2 regions of the Bradyrhizobium xenonodulans genome follow, and region 1 is predicted to be linked to the other one. Evidence: predicted binding sites of a transcription regulator. Region 1 holds the regulator's gene; the other holds the start of a gene.
The links. The regulator LexA, encoded in region 1, represses DNA repair genes until DNA is damaged. The targets are predictions, from matches to a motif close to TGTTCNNNNTGTGTTCNG.

Region 1 (12,134 bases):
GCGCGGCTGAACTGGTAGATGACCTCGCCGTCCCAGCCGAGCTCCAGCCATTTCAGCCCGTCGAGGATGGCGCCGATGGCGGCCTCGGTGGAGCGCTCACGGTCGGTGTCCTCGATCCGGAGCAGCATCTTGCCGCCGTGCTTCTTCGCATAGAGCCAGTTGAACAGCGCCGTGCGGGCGCCGCCGATATGGAGGAAGCCGGTCGGAGAGGGGGCAAAGCGGGTGACGACGGAATCGGTCATTCTTGGCAGGGCCTATGCATTGGAAGCGGTGGTGTATAGCAGGAACGGCCAGTGGCGAAAGCTTGAAATACTCAAGCGTTCGCCGCTCTCTTCTGTTCCGCTAGGCGCATCATCGGTCCCGGACCGCATCGGGTGGGGCGACGAACTGCTTCGTCTCCTCGATGCCGAAGTGCCTGACTTCAAATCCGCGTACGAGAACCAGATCGCCGTAGTGCGCGCCCGCGCTGAAGCGGACGCGGCCGTCCGGGAAGGTCATGTAGAAGCCGTCTTGTGCGCGGTTTGGAGTTACAGTCCATACTGGCTTGCCCGTTGGCAGGTCATACTTGATGAAATTGACGCGATCTGCGTCGATTTCCCTGACGATAAGGGATCTACCGTTCGAGACAAAGTTTCCGGTCTTTCCGGGGAGGACGACATGACCGTCCGCGATGTCGATGACGTCGTGGGTGAGACTATCCTCTTTGTCTCGCGCGCGAACGATCATGTAGCGTCCGTCCGGCGACAGGTCAGCGCGAGCCACGTCGCGAGCGCGGGCGTCGCGAGGCTGGCGCTCGACCACCCCAAGGTCGGCCATTACCCGATCGCAGAACATGACTCCGCATTGCGCGTGGAAATTTGGTGTGAGTGGCACGATCAGGCCATGCTCCACCGTACGCACGGCTCGCCATCGACCATTCACGAAAACAGCGCCATCCCTTTCGTCAACTAGCAACACGTCACCCCTGTCGGTGATCTGCAGGACAATGGCCGGATGGTCACGGCTCACCTGATATTTCTTTGCAACCTTCCCGTCTCTTGCGGACCAAACAACGATGGTCTCCGCCAGATGCAATGCGATCCAACGGCCGTTCGGCGATATGCCAACCTGCAATCCATCTGATTGCAGGCTTCGTGGGATATTGAAAGTCTTCCGCCTTCCGTAGCGCTGCACCGTTATTCGACTTGAGTGAGAGTCAAAGCCTTTCGGGTTGTGCAAGACGACAATTGTGCTGCCGTCGGACGAAACAACACCCTCACCATCGGGATGAATGGAGGCGACCTTCTTGCCGTTGCGAAGGTCCCATGCGGCCCACTCGGGGCTGCCCGGCAGGCCTCCACCCCTCAGCATCAATCCGCCTGCCGGCGAAATTGAGAACTCCTGCTCAGAGCCGCCGTCGAAACTCGGAGGGACGCTGCACTTGTTGCCCAGGATTTGGGTTGCGTGGGCCGTCTTGGGCCCCTCGTCCGGGCCGGAATAGGCGATCTCAAAGATCGCAAAATCCAGCTGGTTGGACTCACTTTCGCCCCTGCTATTGCCAAAGATGAGATGCCTGCCATCGTAGTCGAAAGCGCTAGGATCAAAGCCGCAAGGATCGCTCGCAAGCCGGAAGAACACCGCGGTTTTTTCGTTCTTCAGATCCCAAATCTGGAAGCTCTTCCAATCGGCGTCGCCGACGTATCCGACAATCGCGTATTCCTTCGTTGGATTGAGCGTAATCTTGTCAAATCGTTTCAGTTGAGGGAAGTGGACCTGAAGGTGATAGCGCGTCAGCAGTTCGACCGGAGCGCGACGCTCGGCATCGTTGCCCTCGTAGGAAAACCAAAGCTTTGTGATGTCGCGAAAATCCGCCGTCGGTATGCTCGGGGCCGGTTCTCCCGTCGCGGCGTCCCAGGCAACGTCGTGCCCGTCGTAGTCCCGCGCGAAGACAGTTTTGCTGTCGGGCGAGATTGACAGGGCGGCTATGTGCAAGCCTGGACTGGTGAGAAATCGCAGCGTGATGCCATTGCTGATGTCGATCAGCCGCGCACCGGAAGCCCGGGGCGAGGTAGCGAGGAACCACGAGCCGTTGGGTGCGATCAGGAAGGCTTGGTTGCCGCCAGCCGCGGCTTGCGGCGTCGCGACGAAGCCCGTCAGTTCACCCCGGCCGGGACTCTCGACGGCCGCGCCGCCGGCGGCCGCCTTGGCCTCCCCAGCGAGGGTCGGATTGGCACGGCCACATGCAAACACGACGAGTGCCATTGCCAGAAGGGTGGCGGTGCGAGCGACGATCGTCATGAAGGAAAACCTCGGAGCATCCTGCGATGTGCCAATATGCCATCTACGGAGTGCGAAATTCGAGATAATCTACCTATAATAGTTGCTGAACAGCTTATGACTGGCGTGAAACCGGGCTTGGCTCAGCCTCCCGAATTTGGCAGAAGGACCGCTGATTTCCCTACAGGATTTTCGTAATGACAGAACCGGTGGCTGCTGAGGTTGGGCGCGATTTCATTCGTGACATCATCCAGGCCGACCTCGATCAGGCCAGGTACAAGGAGATCGTGACCCGGTTCCCGCCGGAGCCGAACGGCTATTTGCATATCGGTCACGCCAAGTCGATCGCGCTCAATTTCGGGATCGCCCAGGAGTTTCCGGGCCGCTGCCATCTGCGTTTCGACGACACCAACCCGGTCAAGGAAGAGCAGGAATATATCGATTCCATCCAGGCCGACGTGCGCTGGCTCGGCTTCGACTGGGGCAAGAACCTGTTCTTCGCCTCGGACTATTTCGACCGGCTGTACGAATGGGCGGAGCAGCTGATCCGCGACGGGCTCGCCTATGTCGACGACCAGACCCAGGAGGAGATCCGCACGTCGCGCGGCACGCTGACCGAGCCCGGCAAGAACTCGCCGTTCCGCGACCGCTCGGTGGACGAGAATCTCGACCTGTTCCGCCGGATGAAGGCGGGCGAATTCCCGAACGGCGCGCGCGTGCTGCGGGCCAAGATCGACATGAGCGCGGGCAACATCAATCTGCGCGACCCCGTGCTGTACCGCATCCTGCACGCGCACCATCCGCGCACCGGCACCAAGTGGCACATCTATCCGAGCTACGATTATGCCCACGGCCAGTCGGACGCCATTGAAGGCATCACGCACTCGATCTGCACGCTGGAGTTCGAGGACCACCGGCCGCTCTACGACTGGTTCATCGAGAAGCTGCCGGTGCCGTCCAAGCCGCACCAGTACGAGTTCGCGCGGCTGAACCTGACCTACACGCTGCTGTCCAAGCGCGTGCTGACCCAGCTCGTGCGCGAGGGGCATGTCGCCGGCTGGGACGATCCGCGCATGCCGACCATGGCGGGCATGCGCCGCCGCGGCGTGCCGCCGGCTGCGCTTCGCGAGTTCGTCAAGCGCATCGGTGTTGCCAAGGCCAACAGCGTGGTCGATGTCGGCATGCTCGAGTTCTGCATCCGTGAGGAGCTGAACCGTACGTCGCAGCGGCGCATGGGCGTGCTGCGGCCGCTGAAGGTGGTGATCGAGAACTACCCGGAAGGCCAGACCGAGGAGCTCGAGGCCATCAACCATCCCGACGATCCCGGCGCCGGTACGCGCAAGATTACGTTCGGCCGTGAGCTCTATATCGAGCAGGACGACTTCATGGAGAACCCGCCGAAGAAGTTCTTCCGCCTGTCGCCGGGCAACGAGGTGCGGCTGCGCTATGCCTATTTCGTCAAGTGCACCGGCGTGATCAAGAACGACGCCGGCGAAGTGGTGGAGCTGCGCTGCACCTACGACCCCGCAACCAAGGGCGGCAACGCGCCCGACGGCCGCAAGGTCAAGGCCACCATGCACTGGCTGCCGGCGGCGACGTCTGTGCCGGCGGAGATCCGCATCTACAACCAGCTGTTCGCCAATCCGAGCCCGGACGCCTCGAACTTCGCGGCTGATCTCAATCCGAACTCGCTGGAGATTCTGGCCGACGCGCGGATCGAGGCGTCGGTGGCCCAGAGCAATGCGACCGAGCCGATGCAGTTCGAGCGCCAGGGCTATTTCGTCCGCGACAAGGACTCGACGCCGGGCAAGCCGGTGTTTTCGCGCACCATCGGACTGCGCGATACGTTCGCGAAGGAAGTCGCCAAGGGCTGAGGATCAGGCATGAGCAGTGAGGCCGACGACATCGTTTCCGCCATCATCGCGAAATGGTGCGCCGGCTTCGCGACGCTCGATGCGGCCGCGCTGTCGTCACTCTATGCGAAGAACGCGTTCTTCTTCGGCTCCAACCCAAAACTCTATCGGGGCAGGGACGGCGTCGCCGACTATTTCAACGGCCTGCCGCGCTGGCGCAAGCCGAGCGCAGTGTTTTCCGAGGTGAGCGCGGCGCGGGCAGGTCCTGACCTGATCAACATGGGCGCCACCATCTCGTTCGACCTCGCCGGCGAGCGCCCCGATCTCATCGTCAAGATGAGCTGGGTCATCATCCGCGAGGACGGCGAGTGGAAGATCGTCAATCACCACGCCTCGGCGAAGGCGCCGCTGATCTGACGAGCTGGTGTTGTGGGGGCTTCGCCGTCCGCACCTGCAGATTGTGAATTTCTTCACATACATCCGAGTTCGTTTGCGGCATGATCGTATCCGGTCGGCCCCACGAGCCGCCATGGATTGCAGCACGCAAGGGCGGAGGCACGAGCATGCCTAGGATATTGACCGGTCGCGCGATTGCACTGTTGATTGCCTGTTTGCTTCTCGCGTTGTCGGGAGTCGGTCACGCTGCCGATGCACCCGTTTCAACTCGACCCATGAGCTCATCAAGCCCTGCTGGAACTGCTATGCCTCGGACTTCACTCCCTTGCACACTCCAGGAATGCCAACAGGGGTGTCTCGATGTTAATCCGTGCGAAAATAGCTGCCCGCCGCATGCCTGTTTATTTGGTGGTTCCGGCACCTGCCCGCGGCGAGAGATGATGCTCAGGCGGTGCCGCCAGCAGTGTGCCGTTCATCCCGTCTGTCAGATTGAGCGATAGACGCTAAAGCGGCGCTGCGAAACGAACGGGTTGCAGGCGCGTTGACGTGGATCCCAAACGAGGATCCACCATGCAGAACATCGCAGAACACATGGAAGTCATCGGCGCCGACGGCGTCCATATCGGCACCGTCGACAAGGTCGAAGGTCACCGCATCAAGCTGACCAAGAAGGACAGCGGCGAGGGCCGCCACAAGGGGCACCACCACTTCATCGACAAGGGCCTCGTCGCCGATGTTGAGGGCAACAAGGTCCGGCTCTCGGCCAAGGCGGATGTCGCGGTGACGATGGAAGAGGAAAAGTAGGGGGCGCGCCGCTCCGTTCCTGATCCGTACCGCTATTCGTCCGCCCGCACGTTCCGGTAGCTTCGGCATCCGTTGCGTATCATCGGGTGCAGGGAATGGCGGAGCCGGGCCGGCCAGTACGGTCCCAGGGGATAGCGGGCACCTGGCCCGTGGGCCGCGCCGCGTCCGCGGGTGGCCTGGTCCCCGTCGGCTTCGACCTCTGGACATCGCTGGCCGAGACACTGCGCGCGTGGCTGCGCGCCGAGGCTGGCGCCGGGCGTTTGCTGCCGTGGGTGCCTGTCGCCTTTGGCTGCGGCATCGCGCTCTATTTTGCTGCCGATCATGAGCCGGTGCTGTGGGTTGTTGCAGCGACGGCCGTCGTGCTCATGCTTGGCGCCGTCTTGTTGCGGCGGAGCCGATTGTTTGCGCCGGCCATCATGATCGCGGCGATCGCGGCCGGCTTTGCCGTGGCGACCTGGAAGACCGCGCGCATCGCGCACGCCGTTTTGGCAAAACCGCTTTATTCGGTGTCGCTGTCGGGTTTCGTCGAGGCGCGGGATATCCGCGAGCGCACCGACCGTTTCGTGCTGCGCGTCACCGCGATGGAGGCCCAGCGCAGCGACGTCAAGCTCGAGCGCGTGCGCCTCTCGGTGCGCAAGGGGACCGCGCCCGAGGTCGGCAGCTTCGTGCAGCTGAAGGCGCGGCTGATGCCGCCGATCTCGCCGGTCCGTCCCGGCAGCTACGATTTTTCGCGTGATATGTTCTTCCAGAGTATCGGCGCCTCCGGTTTCGCAATGGGCGCGATCACGGTGTCGGCGCCGCCCGAGACCGGCGGCATCAGGCTGCGCTACGCCGCTTTCATGCAGGGCCTGCGCGATGCGATCGATGCGCGCATCCGCGCCACGCTCGACGGCGACAACCGTGCGATCGCAACCGCGCTGCTGACCGGCCGGCGTGACGCGATCACCACGCCCGTCAACGATGCGATGTTCATTTCGGGGCTCGGCCACGTGCTGTCGATCTCCGGCTATCACATGGCCGTCGTCGCCGGCGTCGTCTTCTTCGCGGTGCGCGCGCTGCTTGCGCTGATCCCGGGACTGGCGGTGGGCTTTGCCATCAAGAAATGGTCGGCGGCTGCCGCGCTGGTCGCGGCTGCGTTCTACCTGCTGCTGTCGGGCGCCGAGGTCGCGACGCAAAGATCGTTCTTCATGACGGCCGTGGTGCTGATCGCCGTGATGGTCGATCGCCGCGCCATCACGTTCCGCACGCTGGCGGTGGCGGCGCTGATCGTGCTGGCGGTCGCGCCGGAAGCGCTGGTGCACCCGAGCTTCCAGATGTCGTTCGCGGCAACGCTGGGGCTGGTCGCGCTGGTGCAGGTCGGCATGCCGAACCTGTTCGCCTCGCCCGACCATTCCGCGACCGCTCGCATTGCGATGTGGGGCGGCCGCGAGATCGCCATGCTGTTCCTGGCCTCGCTGATCGCGGGGCTTGCGACCACGCCCTATGCCGCCTTCCACTTCCACCGCGTCACGCCGTACGGCGTGCTTGCCAATCTCGGCGCGATGCCGGTGGTCTCGGCGCTGGTGATGCCGGCCGGGCTGCTGGGATTGCTTGCGGCGCTGTTCGGGCTCGACGGCGTGTTCTGGTGGCTGATGGGGATCGGCATCGACTGGATGGTCCTGGTCTCGCGCTGGGTGGCATCGCTGCCGGGTGCGGTCGGCCGCATCCCGGCTTTCGGCATCGCGCCGCTGGTCGTGGCAAGCCTGGGGATCATCGTGATGGGCCTGTTGCGCACGCCGCTGCGCTGGACCGGCGCGCTGGTGCTGCTGGCCGGGATCCTCTGGGGACTGGCGGCGCGTCAGCCCGACATTCTGATCGCCGGTGACGGCCAGAGCGTCGCGGTGCGAGGCAGGGACGGCCAACTACATCTGATCAGGGCCGGCAAGGACAGCTTTCTGCTTAGGGAGTGGCTGGCTGCCGACGCCGATCCGCGCGATGCCGGCAGTCCCTCGCTTGGCGCTGGTGTGTCCTGCGACGAGTCCGGCTGTGTGACGCCGCTCGCCGACGGCCGCCTGGTCGCGCTGGCGTTGCGCATCGATTCATTGGCAGATGATTGCAGCCGGGCCGCGCTGGTGGTGACGGCGCGGCCCGCGCCGCCGGATTGCGCGGCGATGGTGGTCGATCGTCAGCGCCTTGCAGGGCAGGGCGCACTGGCGCTGACGCAGCGCGGCGACGGCTTTGCGGTGCAGGCGGTGAAGCCGAGGGGCACCGACCGCCCGTGGTCGCCGGCCATCGCGCGCGAGAGTGATTTCGGGGCGAGCCTTGCGCCGCCGGCGGCCGCGTCCCGCAATCGGGACGCGACGCCGTCCGAGGCGGACCTGCAAGCCGAGGATTGAGCGGCGCTACAGATACCAGACCAGCATGGCGTCGAGTGCCGTGCTGCCGATGACCGGCAAGGCCACCATCCGGCGGAAGCCGGCTGCGCGGGCCTCGGCGCCCGCGATCGAGCCGTCATGCGCGAGATCCTCGTTGAGCGCGGGCATGCCGGTCGCCCAGGCGCCGCCGATGCTGCCTTCGCCTTTGGCGATGGATTTCGTTGCGTAGAGCGCAGCGAGGTCGGTCTGCGCGCTGCAATCGCCGGCGCGAAAGATCAATGCCGAACGGGCCTCGTTCGGGACCCAGATCTCGAAGCGTCGCGCAATCGGGGTTGCCTGCGCCGAGAGGAATGTGAGGACAAAGGTCTGGTTGGTGCCGGTCCGATAGGGCACGCCGACGCCGAGATTGATCCCGACCTTGGCGGCGTCCTCCCAGCGCAGGAAGCTCCTGGCGTCGTGCAAATCCTTGATAATGAGCGGCATGCCGGCCTTCCAGGTGCGTCCGGGCAGGCCAAAGCCGCGCGGAAATCTGGTGTGGCGGGAGTTGAATTCGAACATGTCGGCAGTGCCGTAATAACCGTCGACGAGCCCCATCTCGTGGGAGATGTCGGCATCGTTGTGCCAGAGCTCGATCGCGCCGACATGCGCCTCGTCGTCACCGCAGAACAGCACCATGACGGCTTGGAGGAATTCGCCTGCAAACACCGGCACCGCCACGCCGCAGGTCAGGCCGGCCGCGAGGGCCTGGTCGGTTCGCTTGAAATAGGAGTTGGCGAATTTTGTGAGGATCACGGGATGGCCGCTGGCCCAGGCCTTGCCGGGAAGGCCTTCGTCATATCCGAAGCGCAAGGTTTCGCTGACGGACCTGAAGGCGGAGAGGCCCTCGTCGCCGTAGAGGCCGCCGCCGAATTCCAGCCGCATCCGCGTCCGGTCGGGTACCCAGAGTTCAACGACGCGAATGAAGGTTTTCATCGAACGTGTCCGCCGCCTCAAGCCGGGAACAGCATCGGCCATCTGGCTGTGGAACGGACGTTCAAAATTCAGGCAGGACAGCGCAAACTTCGTGCGGTGGAAGGTATGGCGAGTTGACCCGCCGGATCGGATTTTTGAAACGCAACCAAACCATCTCGCCGGCCTCGGCCGGCGATGGCGATTTCAATCCTGGCCCCAGCCTGGCGGCGGGGAAGGCCGCGTCACCCGATCGGCAGGCGGGTGATGGTCGGCCGGCTGTCGGCGATGATCTCCGGCTTGTGCTCGCGCTCGCCAACCGGCTGAGTCACGGGCAGTTGCAGGACGGTCGCGCGCTGGCCTTCAACGAGCTGCGTCACCAGCACGTATTTGCCGTCGGGGAATTCGATCGCGTCATGATGGCGATCGGGAATGTGGGGATCGATCTTGCCGAACTTGCCGACGCGCGAGTTGACGGTGCGCGTCCAGATCCAGCGATTGTCGTAGCGGACGTTGTCGGCGAAGGCGAGCTCCGTTCCCGGCAGCAGACAGACCGCGACGGTCGGATCGGCCGCGGAGGCAAAGCCGCGCGTCGAGGTGCCGCGGAAGGTTGTCGTGACGACCGTCTCGCCGACTTCGGCGGGACGCGACGCGACGGCATGCAGGCTGTAGTCACACATCGGGTGCTCCTCATGCAGAGATGGCGACCCGCGTCTCTTCCCGAGGCGCAAGCCTCCATCAGAGTGAAAGTATGAAGGCTCTGCCCGGTTGTAGGCAAATCTGCGGCTCGCCGCGGCAGGCCGCGATCACATTATCTTTCCCGAATCCGTTAGGAACAAAGCCTGCGCCCGTGCATTTCGGTGGCGCGTGTCAACGCCCTGCCGGTGCCGACCAACCGGAGTATTGCCAGCCCGGCTGCGACGGTTGCTCGATCGCATGACGCGCGCTGCGGACCTCCGCGCTGGCTGCCATCTCCTTGCGGACATGGTGACGCGATGGTGCGGCGAAGGCTTGCGACGCTGATGCTGCCATCAGCGCCGCCGCGACTGTACCCACGATGATGTTGCGCATGGTCGTCTCCTCGGTCAGTCAAGGCCGCGAAGCAACGCTTGCTTCGTGCGGCGTGCCGAGGATCTAGCGCCGGAGGAGCGGCCGGATAATCTGCGCGAAACCAGAAAGACTATCCAGCGGGAGCGGACAATCATCCGCTCCAATCGTTGAGGGCGATCGTCGATCGCGCCAAATACCTTCGATACCAAATACCTTCGATACCAAGTACCTTCGATACCAAGTACCTTCGATACCAAGTACCTGCGATAACCAAGTACCTCCAATACGAGGTACCCTCGCCATCAGTACTTCCGGTACAGCCCGATCAGCTTGCCCTGGATCTTCACCCGGTTGGGCGGCAGGATGCGGACCTCATAGGCTGCATTGGCGGGCTCGAGCGCGATCGAGGCGCCGCGGCGGCGGAAGCGCTTCAGGGTCGCTTCCTCGTCGTCGATCAGCGCCACCACGATGTCGCCGGTGTCGGCGCTCTCGTTGCGCTGGATCAGCGCCATGTCGCCGTCGAGGATGCCGGCCTCCACCATGGAATCGCCGCGCACTTCGAGCGCGTAATGCTCGCCCGAGCCGAGCATGTCGGGCGGGACGCTGATGGTGTGGCTGCGGGTCTGCAAGGCCTCGATCGGCGTGCCGGCCGCAATCCGGCCCATGACGGGCACCGCGACAGGGCGCTCGCCCTCGTCGGCGGGCGGGCTGGAGGTCGTCCGCACCTTGCCGAGATTGCCCTCGATGACGCTCGGCGTGAAGCCGCGACGGTTGCCGGCGGCCGCCTGAAGCTCGGGCAGCTTGATCACCTCGATGGCGCGGGCGCGGTTGGGCAGGCGGCGAATGAAGCCGCGCTCCTCGAGCGCGGTGATCAGGCGATGGATGCCCGACTTCGAGCGCAGGTCGAGCGCGTCCTTCATCTCGTCGAAGGAGGGCGGCACGCCGCTTTCCTTCAGCCGTTCGCTGATGAACCGCAGGAGCTCGTATTGTTTGCGCGTTAACATCTCGACCAAAATCCCCCGGTTGATGTCGTTCGATTCCGAGACGATGAATTCAGCGATAAGCCGCTACATCCTCGAAACAAATCATGAACGGACACTATATGTTCGATACATGTTCCGCAACTGCTTAATTTACCGTGAACGCGACAAAGTTCGCGGAACGCACGCGAACGAAGCGTTCAGACGGGCAGTCGCAACACCTCGCAAGGCGTGCCGGCCTCGGCTTTCGGTGCGAATGGTGCGCGCACGAGAAGTGCCTGTGCCGCAGCGAGATTTGCAAGCAGCGAGGAATCCTGGTGATTGACCGGAACAGCAATCAGCGCGCCGTCGTCGCGCATCTCCAGGCGCGCCCGCAGATAATCCTCGCGCTGATCATTGGCGCCGACGTCGCGGCCGAGCACGGCGCGCTCGCGGCGATGATGAATCACTGAGCGACCCGACAGCGCACGAATCAGCGGGACGAGAAACAGGAAACTGCACACGTAGGACGACACCGGATTGCCGGGCAGGCCGATCACGCGCATCGCCCCGAGCTGCCCGTTCATCATCGGCTTGCCCGGCCGCATCGCGATCTTCCAGAACGCCATCGAGATACCTTCGTCCCTCAGCGCCTGCTGCACCAGATCGTGGTCGCCGACCGAGGCGCCGCCGGTCGTGATCAGGATGTCGGCGCCGCTTTCGCGGGCGCGGCGGATGCCGGCCGTGGTGGCCTCCAGCGTGTCGGCGGCAATACCGAGGTCGACGGTATCCGCGCCCTCGCTGCGGGCGAGCGCGTGCAGGGCGTAGCCGTTGGAATAGACGATCTGGCCGTGACCGGGCGTCGAGCCCGGCATCACCAGCTCGTCACCGGTGGCGAGGATCGCGACCTTGGGAAGGCGGTGGACGGCGAGGTGCGGGTGGTTCATGCCCGCGGCGAGGGCGAGGTCGCGCTCGGTGAGACGGCTGCCCTTGCGCAGGAGCACGTCGCCCTCGCGGAAGTCGACGCCGGCGGGCCGGATGTGCCGTCCTGGCACCGCGGCTTCCTTGATCGTGATGCGCTTGGCGTCGACAACCGTGTCCTCCTGGATCACGACCGCGTCGGCGCCATCGGGAACGACGCCGCCAGTGAAGATCCGCACCGCTTCGCCGGTGCCGACCGATCCGGCGAACGGCCGGCCCGCCGCGACTTCGCCGATCACGTTGAGCTGGGAATCGATCTTTGCAGCGTCGGCCGCGCGCACCGCATAGCCGTCCATCGCCGACATCGCCTGCGGCGGCTGCGTGCGCCGCGCCGCGACGTCGCGCGCGAGCACGCGATGGAAGGCCTGGTCGAGAGCTACCATCTCTTCAGGCAGCGGCTCCGCGCCGGCGAGCACCGCGGCGAGCGCGTCGGAAACCGGCATGAGGGCCACGGGTGAAACTCCCACAAATCGAAGGTGTCGTGGTTGAGTTCTAGCCGAGTGGAGGAGCCGAAGCAAAACGGGGCGGGAATC
Region 2 (12,134 bases), 3.1 Mb from region 1:
TTCTTCTGTGACGGCCGCGCCAGCCTCGTCGTCGGCACGCACACCCATGTGCCGACCGCCGACCACCAGATCCTGTCAGGCGGCACCGCCTACATGACCGACGCCGGCATGACCGGCGACTACGATTCCATCATCGGCATGCAGAAGGAAGAACCGCTGCGCAGGTTCACCTCGGGGATTCCGTCGGGTCGCTTCGAGCCGGCGGCGGGGGCGGCGACGCTCAGCGGCGTGGCGGTCGAGACGGATGACGCAACGGGCCTCGCGCTACGGATCGCGCCGGTGCGTGTGGGTGGCCGGCTGGAGCCGGCGACGCCGAAGTTCTGGTTGAGCTAGCTAGCGCGGCATTGGCACCCTCCCCTGCCCTCCAGGGGAGGGTAAGAGAACCGCTACTCCGCCGTCTGCTCCCGCAGCTCCGCGACATCCTTCGCCGTCAGCTTCGAGCCCTTGGTGCCGAACCGCGCCGTGACGTAGTTCGCCACTGCCGCGATCTCGTCGTCCGTATAGGCATTGCCGAAGGCGGGCATCGACAGCGCACCATCAGGCGTGTGCCGCTTCGTCCCCGAGAGCACGATCTGCGCAACGTTGGTGGCGGCGGGGTCGTTGACGGCCCAGGTGCCGGTCAGCGTCGCCATCGGCGAGACCGGGCTTTCGCCGCTCCAGCCGTGACAGCTGGCGCAGGCGCTCGCGAACATTTTCTTGCCGCGTGCGTCGGCCGTCGCGCCGTCCTTGTGCGAGGCGGGTGCGACCGACGCTGTCGTGGCCGGCAGGTCGGGCGAGGGCTGCGGTGGCACGCTGCGCAAGTACGCAACGATGGAGCGGATGTCCTCCGGCGCGAACTGGCTAAAACTGTGGTCGACCGCTTCACCCATCGGGCCCGAGGCCGAGCCGTGGCCCGGTGCGTGGCCGAGTGACAGATACGAGATCAGATCCTCGTCGCGCCAATTGCCGAGGCCGGTGGCCTTGTCGGAGGAGATGTTGAAGGCGCGCCAGCCGGCGGTGATGGCGCCGGCGAATTTCTTGCGGTTGTCCAGCGCAAAGCCGAGATTGCGCGGCGTATGGCACTCGCCGCAATGCGCCAGCGCTTCGACGAGATACGCGCCGCGATTCCATTCCGGGCTCTTTGACGTGTCAGGCGTGAAGCGCGTGTCCGGATTGAACACGGCTGACCAGACAATCATTGCCCAGCGCTGGTTGAACGGGAACGACAGCGTGTTGTCAGGCGCCTTGGCGCGCACCGCCGGCAGGCTGAACAGATAGGCCTTCACCGCCAGCACGTCGTCGTCGGTCATGTAGGTGTAGGACGTGTACGGCATCGCCGGATAGAGCCGCGCGCCGTCACGGCGCTTGCCGTGCTGGACCGCGCCCAGAAAATCCTGGTCGCTGTAATTGCCGATGCCGGTGTCCTTGTCCGGCGTGATGTTGGTGGAATAGAGCGTGCCGAATGGCAGCTTGAAGGCGAGGCCGCCGGAATAATCCTTCTCGCCGGGCTTGGTGTGACAGACCATGCAGTCGGCGGCCTTGGCGAGATACTCGCCGCGTTCGACCAGGCTTGCCTTTTCGAGCTTGGCCGGCACGCCCGTCGGCTTGCCCGCGCGGTAATCAGCCAGTGCCACCTTGGTGCCGCCGGCGAAATCGAGCGGGCCGGGCCCGCGGATGATCCAGACGCCGAGCCCTGCTGCGACGACGGCGATCACGATGAGGCTGGTGAAGATACGCATCTTGCCGCTCATGCTTTCTTCCCCGCAGCCAGCAGTTTCCGATCGATCGGCAAGCGCCGCAGCGCCACGCCGGTTGCGGCGTAAATGGCGTTGCGCAGCGCCGGCGGTCCGGCATTGACGCCGGCCTCGCCGATGCCGCCGGGCGCTTCGCCGCTCTTGACGACGATGACCTCGACCTTCGGCGTCTCGTTGATGCGCATCATGCGGTAGTCGTGGAAGTTCGACTGCTGCACGCGGCCCTTGTCGATCGTGATCTCGCCATAGAGCGCGGCGGTGAGGCCGAAGATCAGGCCGCCCTCGATCTGCGCCTTCACCGTATCGGGGTTCACCGCGATGCCGGTGTCGACCACCGAGGTGATGCGGCGGAGCGCGATCTCGCCGATGTCGTCGATCTCGGCTTCCACCACGGTCGCGATGAAGCTTGCGAATGACGGCTGCACGCAGACGCCGCGTCCGACCCGCGGCGGCAGCTTCTGGCCCCAGCCGGATTTCTCGGCGACCTGGTTGAGCACCGCGAGCATCCGCGGGTTCTTGGTCAGCATCGACTTCCTGAATTCAATCGGGTCCTTGCCGGCCTTGCGCGCAAGCTCGTCCATGGCGCATTCGACCGCGAACACGTTGTTGTTCGGGCCGACGCCGCGCCAGAAGCCGGTCGGGATCGACAGCGGCTCGGCACGGACATATTCGACGTGGAAGTTGGCGAAGTCGTAGGGCGCATCGACCGCGGCGTCGACCGCGTCGATGTCGATGCCCTTCTGGAATGCCGGCGGAAGCCAGCGCGCCAGCACGGCGGAGCCCGCGACCTTGTACTTCCAGCCCGCGACCTTGCCGTCGACCAGCGACGCCGTGATCTGGTCGCGATAGACCGGGCGGTAGACGTCGTGCTGGATGTCCTCCTCGCGCGTCCACACCACCTTCACGGGGTAGTCGACCTGCTTGGCGATCTTCACCGCGGCGATCACCATGTCCGGCTCGAGCTTGCGGCCGAAGCCGCCGCCGAGCAGGTGGTTGTTGACGATCACCTTGTCGACGGGAAGGCCGGCGGCCTTCGCCGCTTCCGACCGCACGCGCGTCATGATCTGCGTGCCGGTCCATATCTCGCAGGAGTCAGGCTTGACGTGCACCGTGGCGTTGACCGGCTCCATCGAGGCATGCGCCAGGAACGGCAGCTCGTAGGCCGCCTCGAACTTGTCGCCGCTCGCGAGTGCCTTGGCGATGTCGCCGTCGGACTTCGCGACCGCGCCGTCCTTCTCGCTGGCCTTGCGTAGATCGTCCCAGACGTCCTTGGTGGTGATCTTGGCGTTCGGTCCCTCGTTCCACTCGATCTTGAGCGCTTCGAGACCCTTCTTCGCCGCCCACATGTGATCGCCGATCACGGCGACCATGTCCTCGAGCACGACGATCTTGCGCACGCCGGGCAGTTTCACCGCGGCGCTGTCGTCGACCTTGCCGACCTTGCCGCCGAATACGGGGCAGGCGGCAACGGTGGCGAACTTCATGCCGGGCAGGATCGCGTCGATGCCGTAGACCGCCTTGCCGTTGACCTTGTCGGGCGTGTCGAGCCGCTTCAAGGGTTGGCCGATGATGACGAAGTCCTTGGGATCCTTGACCGCGACGTCCTTCGGCGGCGTCTGCCCCTGCGCGGCAAGCGCCAGCGCGCCGTAGCCGAGCTTGCGGCCGCTCGCGGCATGCGCGACCTCGCCCCTCGAGGCCGTGCAGCTTGCAGGCTCGACGCCCCATTGGCTGGCTGCGGCCTGCACCAGCATCGCGCGCGCGGTGGCGCCGGCCTTGCGCAGCGGTGTCCACCAGGCGCGGATCGAGTTGGAATTGCCGGTGACTTGCAGGCCGAAGGTCGGATTGCCGTAGAGCTTGTCGTTCGGCGGCGCGTGCTGGACCTCGACCTTGCTCCAGTCGGCGTCGAGCTCTTCGGCGAGCACGGCCGAGATCGAGGTGTAGGTGCCCTGGCCCATCTCGACCTGCGGCATCATCAGGATGGTGCGGCCGGTCGCGTCGATGCGGATGAAAGCATTGGGCGCGAACTTGCCGTCGGTCGCGTCGGGTGGCTGCACCGGCTCGTTGACGGCGGCGCGCAGCGGCAGATGGAAGGCGAGCAGGAAGCCGGTCGCGAGACCGCCGGTCAAAAGCGTGCGGCGGGAGAGGCTGTTGTGTGCGTTCATGGCGAACCTCATGACTGGCGGCCGGAGGCGGCCTGCTTGACGGCCTCGCGGATGCGCACATAGGTGCCGCAGCGGCAGATGTTGCCGGCCATCGCGGCGTCGATGTCGGCATCGTCGGGATGCGGCGTGGCCGCCAGCAGCGCGGCCGCCGACATGATCTGGCCGGACTGGCAATAGCCGCACTGGATCACTTCGAGATCGAGCCAGGCCTTCTGCACCTTCGCGCCCGCCGGCGTATTGCCGACGGCTTCGATGGTGGTGATGGCCCGATTGGCGACGGCGCTGACCGGCAGCACGCAGGAGCGCACCGCCTTGCCGTCGACATGCACGGTGCAGGCGCCGCATTGCGCGATGCCGCAGCCGAACTTGGTGCCGGTCATTCCGAGGATGTCGCGCAGCACCCACAGCAAGGGCATTTCAGCTGGCGCGTCGAACGATTTGGTTTCGCCGTTGATGGTGAGAGTTGTCGCCATATGCATCCCCTTGCTCGACGATCGCTTGCGACGATCAGGCCGGCGAATTTTCGCGCGACCATAAACATATCGATGCGAAACGATGAAGCATCGAGACAATGCATATTTGCGCGGGCGAAGCTTCTGGCCATGACGTTCACGATTTTGTGCGGCGATCGCCGCACCGGTTCTGGGCTAATTGATATGATAATCGTCATGTTTTGGCGTTTTTTCATCGCGTGCGTCATCGACCGCCGCAGATGATCGTGCGAACGCGCAAAGTCATGCGATGACGAAACTCGTGCGATTGGGAAAGTCGGGCGGCGGCACGGGCTATCGCATATGAGCTCGGCGGGGCCTGAGCGAGCGCCTCGTCCTTCGAGACGACCGCTTCGTGGTCTCCTCAGGATGAGGCTGATTGGCAGTTGTGCCTGTCGAAATTGCAGCCGCACACTCCGTCCTCATCCTGAGGGCCCGCCGGAGGCGGGCGTCTCGAAGGATGGCCGCAGGCGAGCTTCGCCACGCGAGTGAGGGCGCCGACGCCGGCAAATGCAGACTCACCCGGGTGACGGGTCCGTCCCAGCCTATGTACGATTTCGGAATAATAGCATTCTGCGCCTGTTTTGCCCGACGGGTCAAACCGCGTCGTGGCCTGCTGGCGTAAGCCGTTGATTTCCCACGCGCCGGCTACTGTGCATGGGGTTGTTTTCGAGGTTTTTGATTCAAGGGCCCGCCGGAGCGGTCGTCAGCTCTGCCGGAATCCCATCCGGAAGGCGCCCCAGTGCTTGCCGCGGATCACGATCGGCGAGGACAGGTCCTTCATCAGGACGAACTGCCCGCCGCCCATGTCGCGGCGATAGGTCTGGAGCAGGAACGGTTTTGTGTTCGCGGCGACCTTCTTCACCGCGCGGTCGGTGAACAGGCGGCGATTGCGGCAATTCGCGTTGTTCCAGACCGGGTCCTTGCCCTGCGGCAGGCGGTAGTTCGGATTGTGCGTCGGCAGATAGCCGCCCTTGGCCCAGGCGACGCAGAACACGATGCGGGGATCCGACTTCTGGATCGGGTCCTGGATCGCGGGCAGCAGGCGGTCGGTGAAGTCGACGTAGCTGGTGTTGTATTGCTTGGGATCGGTGCCGGGGATTTCCCGGTAGTTCTCGTCCATGAGCTGGTCGAGCGTGATCTCGCCGCGGTCGATCGCGGCCTCGAACTCGTCCGAGATCCGCTTGGCGGTCTCGACGACGGTTCGGATCAGCGGCGCATCCGATGTCTCCACGCCGCTGTCGGCGATCAGCGCGATCAGCGCTTCGGAGGTGTCGAGCAGCTTCGTCACGCGCTGATCGGCGTTCCTGAGATCGCGCGAGGACAGATCGACGCCCTTGGCGAGCTCGTTGAGCTCGCTGATGACCGTGTCGCAATGGCCGAGATTGGAGGTCGCCGCGCGCGTGACGCTGTCGATCTCCGCTTCCACGGAGGCAAAGCCCTGCTGGACCCGCGAGATGATACCGGAGATCTGCTGGGCGCCTTCGCCGGCGGTCTTTGCGCGCTGCGAGGCGTCGCTGCTCTCGCCGATCAGGCCTTCGATCTGGCCGTCGAGATCGCGCACGGTGTCGGAGATCTGATGCGTGGCCTGGCGGGTGGCTTCGGCGAGGTTCTTCACCTCGCTCGCGACCACCGCAAAACCGCGGCCGGCATTGCCGGCGCGCGCCGCCTCGATGGTGGCGTTGAGTGCGAGCAGATTGGTCTGCTTGGCGATCGCCTCGATCGAACCGGACACTTTCGCCACCTGCGCCAGCGCCGAACCGACGGCGGACAGGCGCGCCTCGATCCGCTCCACGGCCGCGACGAGCTCGGAGATGTGGCTGACCGCGGTGTCGACCGCGCCGCGCGACTGTGCGATCTCGCCGACCGCGGCCGATGTGGTCGATTGCACCGCCTGTGACGCATTGGCGATGTCGTGGTTGGCCGAGACCATGGTCTCGGCGGTCTTCTGGAGGTGATGGAACCGCTCCGACTGGTTCGCGACGCGGTTTGCCACTTCCTGGACGTTGCCGGCGATATCGGCAAGCTCGACCCCGAGGCCGCCGATGCGGTCGGCGAGCTGGTCGATCAGCCGCTCGGCGAGCGTCCGGTTGGAGCCGGTGTCCAGTACTGCAAGTTGTACGACGGACATGTCAGATGAGTCCTCCAGTCAGAGCCGTTCGCCGGCTCTCCGCGGCATTCCCATTCCAGTTTCAGCTTTAAAGGATGATTCGCGGCCGGCGTCTTGCCTGAGCGTGCACTAAGCGCAATTTGCGGCTTAGTTCTTTGGTATGGGCGCGATCTTGTCGAAGATCGCCGCACACTTTTTCGGACCATGCTCTAGAGCTTGTAAGCCGTCCTGAATCCGCCCCAGTGCCGGCCCTGCACGCGGATCGGAACGTCGATCTCGCGCATCATGACCGTGTTGCCATTACCCATGTCGCGCGCATAGCTCTGGACCAGGTACGAGCGCAGGTTGCGTGCGGCCGCCAACCCCGCCGGATCGTTGAAGATGCGCCGGTTGCGGCAGTTGGCCGTGTTCCATGCGGCGTCGCCCGGCCGCTGCGGATGCGAATAGATCTTGTTGTGCACCGGCAGGAAGCCGTTGCGGTCGACCATGGCGCAGAACGCCATGCGCGGCTCCTTGGCGAGAAAGGCCTCCTGGAACGGCGGCAGCGCACGATCGGCCCAGTCGAGATATCTGGTGCGATATTGCTGCGGATTGGTGCCGGCGATCTCGGCATAGTCGGTGTCGAAGAGGTCGTCGATCTTGACCTCGCCGCGCCCGACGGCCTGCTCGAAGATCCGGGTCAGTGCGGTGCCGGCCTCCATGGCGCGGGTGACGAACTCGGTGTTCTCCTCGTGGATCGACCAGAGCCTGTCTTCTATCTTCTCGGCCAGCTCGGCATTGGGGCTGACGAATTGCGCGCGGGCGCCGGCCTTGGACTGCTCGATCACGCGCAGGCGGCAGGCGCCGACGTGTTCCAGCATGCCGTCGACGACGGCCTGCGTGGCCAGCTTCGCCGCATCCGCGCCGCCGATCAGCACGCCGTCCATCGAGATCTCGTAGACCGGCAGCACGCCCCGCGCGGTCTCGAATTTGAGGTGGCAAGGCAGCCGCTCGGTCTTGCGGCGGTCGTCGTGCTCGCTCTGGCGGAGCAGCACCGCGCAGCGCGATTTCAGCTTCTGCGCGAAGGTGGTGACGGCCTTGCCGGCGCTGGCGACGTTCTCGCCATGGGTCTCGGCGGCCTTGGTCGCGGCATCGATCTCGGCCGCGCTCTCGCCAACCGAGATGATGAACTCCGAGGCGCTGGCCGCATTGCCGGAGACTTCGCTGGTGGTGGCATTCTGCTCGGCGACCGCGCCGTTGACGGTGTCGAACACAGGACGGATCGCCTCGATCGCCTGCGAGATGCGGTGCACGGCATCGGCCGAACCGGTGGCGTCGCGCTGCAGCGCGTCGATCTTCTTCGTGATCTCTTCCGTGGCGCCCTGGGTCTGCACCGCGAGCGCCTTCACTTCGGTTGCGACGACCGCAAAGCCCTTGCCGGCCGCGCCCGCGCGCGCGGCTTCGATGGTCGAGTTGAGCGCGAGCAGCGTGGTCTGCCGCGCGATCTGCGCGATCAGGTTGACGACGTTGCCGATCGCCGCGGAGGACTCGCGCAGGCGGTCGACATTGGCGCGGGCTTCCTGCGCCGCCGCGCTGGCTTCGTCGGCAAGCTTGCCGGCCTCGCGCACCTGTGCGCCGATGCCCTGCGCGGACTGGGTGAACTTGTCGGCGGCATGGGCAAAGGTGGAGGCGTTCGATTGCGCCGCGTTGGTGCGGCCGGTCAGGGCGTCGGTGCGGTCACGAATGGCTGCGAGCGTGGTGGCGGTCGCTTCGGCACCGCCGGCCACCGAATTGGCGGCGCGTTCCAGCTGCCGGATCATGGCGCCGAGCTCGAGTTCCAGCAGTTCCAGGATTTCCCGGGCCGAATCACCTTCGGCCGCCGCGGCGGGCTCGGCATTGGCCGCCGGCTGCAGAGCCGCCGGGGCTGCCGCAGGCGCAGGCGTGTCCGGCAGACGCTTCCGAAATAGTCCGAACGCCATCAGCTCTCTCTTGTCGGGGGACGGTCCGGCGTTATTTTCGCAGGCTGGAATGAAGTCACGGTTAACGAAGCCTAGCATCTGGGCAGGGGGCGCTCCGGGGACTACCTTTACAGTGCTACCTTAGAACACCTGAGCCCTTTGATTCCGGTGGGTTGGCGGCCTATAAGGCCGCGCTTCCCACCCCTTCGCACACCATTCCAAGAGACCACTCCGAGAGACCACGCATGGCCGGACATTCCCAATTCAAGAACATCATGCACCGCAAGGGGCGGCAGGATGCGCAGAAGTCGAAGCTGTTCGGCAAGCTGGCGCGGGAAATCACCGTGGCGGCCAAGCTCGGCACGCCCGACCCCAACATGAACCCGCGCCTGCGCGCGGCCATCATCGCGGCGCGCCAGGAGAACATGCCGAAGGACAATATCGAGCGTGCCGTCAAGAAGGCGCTCGGCAACGAGGGCGAGAACTATGACGAGATCCGCTACGAGGGGTACGGTCCCGGCGGCGTCGCCGTCATCGTCGAGGCGCTGACCGACAACCGCAACCGCGCCGCCTCCGACATCCGCTCCTTCTTCACCAAGTCCGGCGGCAATCTCGGCGAAACCGGCTCGGTCTCCTTCATGTTCGACCGTACCGGCATCATCGAATACGACCGCAGCGTCGCCGATGACGATGCGGTGCTCGATGCTGCGATCGAGGCCGGCGCCGACGATGTCGTCTCCGGCGAAGGCGGCCACGAAATCTACGCCTCGACCGAAGGCTATCGCGACGTCGCCAAGGCGCTGGAAGCCAAGTTCGGCGAGCCGCGCAAGGCCGCTTTGATCTGGAAGCCGCAGAACACGGTGGCGGTGGACGACGAGACCGGCGAGAAGCTGCTCAAGCTGATGGATTTGCTCAACGAGCACGACGACGTCCAGCAGGTCTACGCCAATTTCGAGGTGTCGGACGCGCTGATTGCGAAGATGGGCGGCTGAGGTTTCCACCGCTGTCGTCCCCGGCTTGACCGGGCGACCCGGTATTCCAGAGACGTTCGAGGGATACGGATAGGCCGCGGCGTACTGGATACCCCGCCTGCGCGGGGTATGACATCGGAGTGTGTGCGGGCACCGCCTGCCTCACCCTCACTTCCCCTGTTACTTCCGTTCTGTTTCTGTTTCCCTCCTCCCGGCCAGCCGCTATCACTGGCCCATGACTGCGCTCCCGATTCGTGGCCCCGTTCGCATCATCGGCATCGACCCCGGCCTGCGCCGCACCGGCTGGGGCGTGATCGAGGCCGAAGGCAATCGCCTGATCTACGTCGCCTGCGGTTCGGTGGAACCGCCGGACGGTTTGCCGCTGGCGAGCCGGCTGCTCGCGATCCATGAGGGGCTCGCGTCCGTCCTGTCCGGTCACCAGCCGATGGAAGCCGCGGTCGAGCAGACCTTCGTGAACAAGGACGGCGTTGCGACGCTGAAACTCGGACAGGCCCGCGGCGTCGCCATGCTGGCGCCGGCAATGTTTGGCATCTCTGTCGCCGAATACGCGCCGAACCAGGTCAAGAAGACCGTGGTCGGCGCCGGCCACGCCGACAAGCAGCAGATCGCGATGATGCTGAAGATATTACTGCCGAAAGCCGAGCCGCCGTCGGCCGACGCCGCCGACGCCCTCGCCATCGCCATCACCCATGCCCATCATCGCCAGAGCACCGCGCTGCGGCTGAAGGTGGCGGGGCTATGATCGGCAAGCTCAAGGGCCTGATCGATTCCTACGGCGAGGATTTTGTCATCCTCGATGTCGGCGGCGTCGGCTATCAGGTGCACTGCTCCTCGCGCACGCTGCAGCATCTGCCTTCGCCCGGCGAAGCCGCCGTGCTGTCGATCGAGACCTATGTCCGCGAGGACGCGATAAAACTGTTCGGCTTCCGCACCGACCAGGAGCGCGAATGGTTTCGTCTGCTCCAGACCGTGCAGGGCGTCGGTGCTAAGGTCGCGCTCGCTGTGCTCGGCACGCTGTCGCCTTCCGATCTCGCCAATGCGATTGCGCTGCGCGACAAGGCGGCGGTGTCGCGCACGCCCGGCGTCGGTCCCAAGGTCGCCGAGCGCATCGTGACCGAATTGAAGGACAAGGCGCCGGCCTTCGCCAATGTCGATCCCGCCGTCGTGCATCTTGCTGGCGCCGTCGACGACCAACGCGCGCCACGCCCGGTGGCGGATGCGATCTCCGCACTGGTCAATCTCGGCTACGGCCAGCCGCAGGCGGCGGCAGCGATCGCATCGGCCTCGCGCAGCGCAGGTGAGGGCGCCGAGACGGCGCAGCTCATCCGCCTCGGCCTGAAGGAGCTCGCGAAGTGAGTGATCCCAAGGCCAGCCGCATGGTCTCGCCCGAGCGCCGCAGCGACGATGTCGGCGACACCGCGCTGCGTCCGCAATCGCTGTCCGACTTCGTCGGCCAGCAGCAGGCGCGCAAGAATCTCTCGATCTTCATCGAGGCGGCGCGCAAGCGCGGCGAGGCGCTGGACCACGTGCTGTTCGTCGGTCCCCCCGGCCTCGGCAAGACCACGCTGGCGCAGATCGTGGCCAAGGAGCTCGGTGTCGGCTTTCGCGCCACGTCGGGTCCCGTGATCGCCAAGGCCGGAGATCTCGCCGCGCTGCTCACCAATCTCGAAGAGCGTGATGTGCTCTTCATCGACGAAATCCATCGCCTCAGCCCGGCGGTGGAAGAGGTGCTCTATCCCGCGATGGAGGATTTTCAGCTCGACCTGATCATCGGCGAGGGCCCGGCGGCGCGCTCGGTGAAGATCGAACTTTCGAAATTCACCCTGGTCGGCGCCACCACGCGCGCCGGCCTGCTCACCAATCCCTTGCGCGATCGCTTCGGCATTCCGGTGCGGCTGAATTTTTACACCATCGAAGAGCTCGAAAGCATCGTCACCCGCGGTGCGCGCGTGCTCAATGTCGGCATGAGCGCGGACGGCGCCAACGAGATCGCGCGCCGTGCCCGCGGCACGCCGCGCATCGCCGGCCGCCTGCTCCGCCGCGTGCGCGATTTCGCCTCCGCCGCCGATGCCGACAAGATCGACCGCAAGATCGCCGACCACGCGCTGAGCGCGCTCGAGGTCGACGCCGCCGGCCTGGATGCCATGGACCGCCGCTACCTCACGACCATCGCGATGAACTATGGCGGCGGTCCGGTCGGCGTCGAGACGATGGCGGCCGCACTGTCCGAGCCGCGCGATGCGATCGAGGACATCATCGAGCCCTATCTGATCCAGTGCGGCTATCTCCAGCGCACCCCGCGCGGCCGCCTGCTCACCTCGCACGCCTTCCGCCATCTCGGCATCGCCGAACCCTCACGCGATGCGGCGGCGCAGTTCGGCCTGTTCGGCACGGACGAGAGCGACGACTGATCTGCACGCCGAGTGCGCCGGCCGCCATGAACTTCCGGTAACCATTGTGCAGGCGGCCTGCACGCGTATGCTGACCGTCTGCACGATAGCACCCCAATTCGGCTTCAATCGGATCGCATCAAGAGGCCGTATCAGCATCGGGCTTCCATGATCACGCGTCGGCATCTCATCCGTTCCATCGGCGCCTTGTCCGCGCTCGGCGTCTCCACTGCCGCCTATGGCGTCGGCGTCGAGCCGGTGCTGCGGCTCCGCGTCACCCGCTATCATCCGACCCCGCGGCAATGGCCGGCGGATTTTC

Region 2: a site for LexA is predicted at 9,592-9,609, ahead of ruvC (crossover junction endodeoxyribonuclease RuvC). Genes of this name have one in related genera too.

What each region holds. Positions count from the first base shown of each region.
Region 1 covers NZ_CP089391.1:4,353,803-4,365,936, reverse strand. The annotation lists gene gltX (glutamate--tRNA ligase) at 1-242, opposite strand, end outside; gene I3J27_RS20530 (WD40 repeat domain-containing protein) at 352-2,277, opposite strand; gene I3J27_RS20525 (glutamine--tRNA ligase/YqeY domain fusion protein) at 2,454-4,130, shown strand; gene I3J27_RS20520 (SgcJ/EcaC family oxidoreductase) at 4,140-4,526, shown strand; gene I3J27_RS20515 (DUF2171 domain-containing protein) at 5,076-5,309, shown strand; gene I3J27_RS20510 (ComEC/Rec2 family competence protein) at 5,405-7,684, shown strand; gene I3J27_RS20505 (GAF domain-containing protein) at 7,691-8,635, opposite strand; gene I3J27_RS20500 (hypothetical protein) at 8,857-9,291, opposite strand; gene I3J27_RS20495 (hypothetical protein) at 9,482-9,682, opposite strand; gene lexA (transcriptional repressor LexA) at 9,964-10,665, opposite strand; gene I3J27_RS20485 (molybdopterin molybdotransferase MoeA) at 10,842-12,053, opposite strand.
Region 2 covers NZ_CP089391.1:7,481,895-7,494,028, reverse strand. The annotation lists gene I3J27_RS35370 (TIGR00282 family metallophosphoesterase) at 1-333, shown strand, start outside; gene I3J27_RS35365 (c-type cytochrome) at 387-1,730, opposite strand; gene I3J27_RS35360 (xanthine dehydrogenase family protein molybdopterin-binding subunit) at 1,727-3,895, opposite strand; gene I3J27_RS35355 ((2Fe-2S)-binding protein) at 3,904-4,368, opposite strand; gene I3J27_RS35350 (methyl-accepting chemotaxis protein) at 5,093-6,517, opposite strand; gene I3J27_RS35345 (methyl-accepting chemotaxis protein) at 6,706-8,454, opposite strand; gene I3J27_RS35340 (YebC/PmpR family DNA-binding transcriptional regulator) at 8,679-9,425, shown strand; gene ruvC (crossover junction endodeoxyribonuclease RuvC) at 9,640-10,167, shown strand; gene ruvA (Holliday junction branch migration protein RuvA) at 10,164-10,781, shown strand; gene ruvB (Holliday junction branch migration DNA helicase RuvB) at 10,802-11,836, shown strand; gene I3J27_RS35320 (metallophosphoesterase) at 11,984-12,134, shown strand, end outside.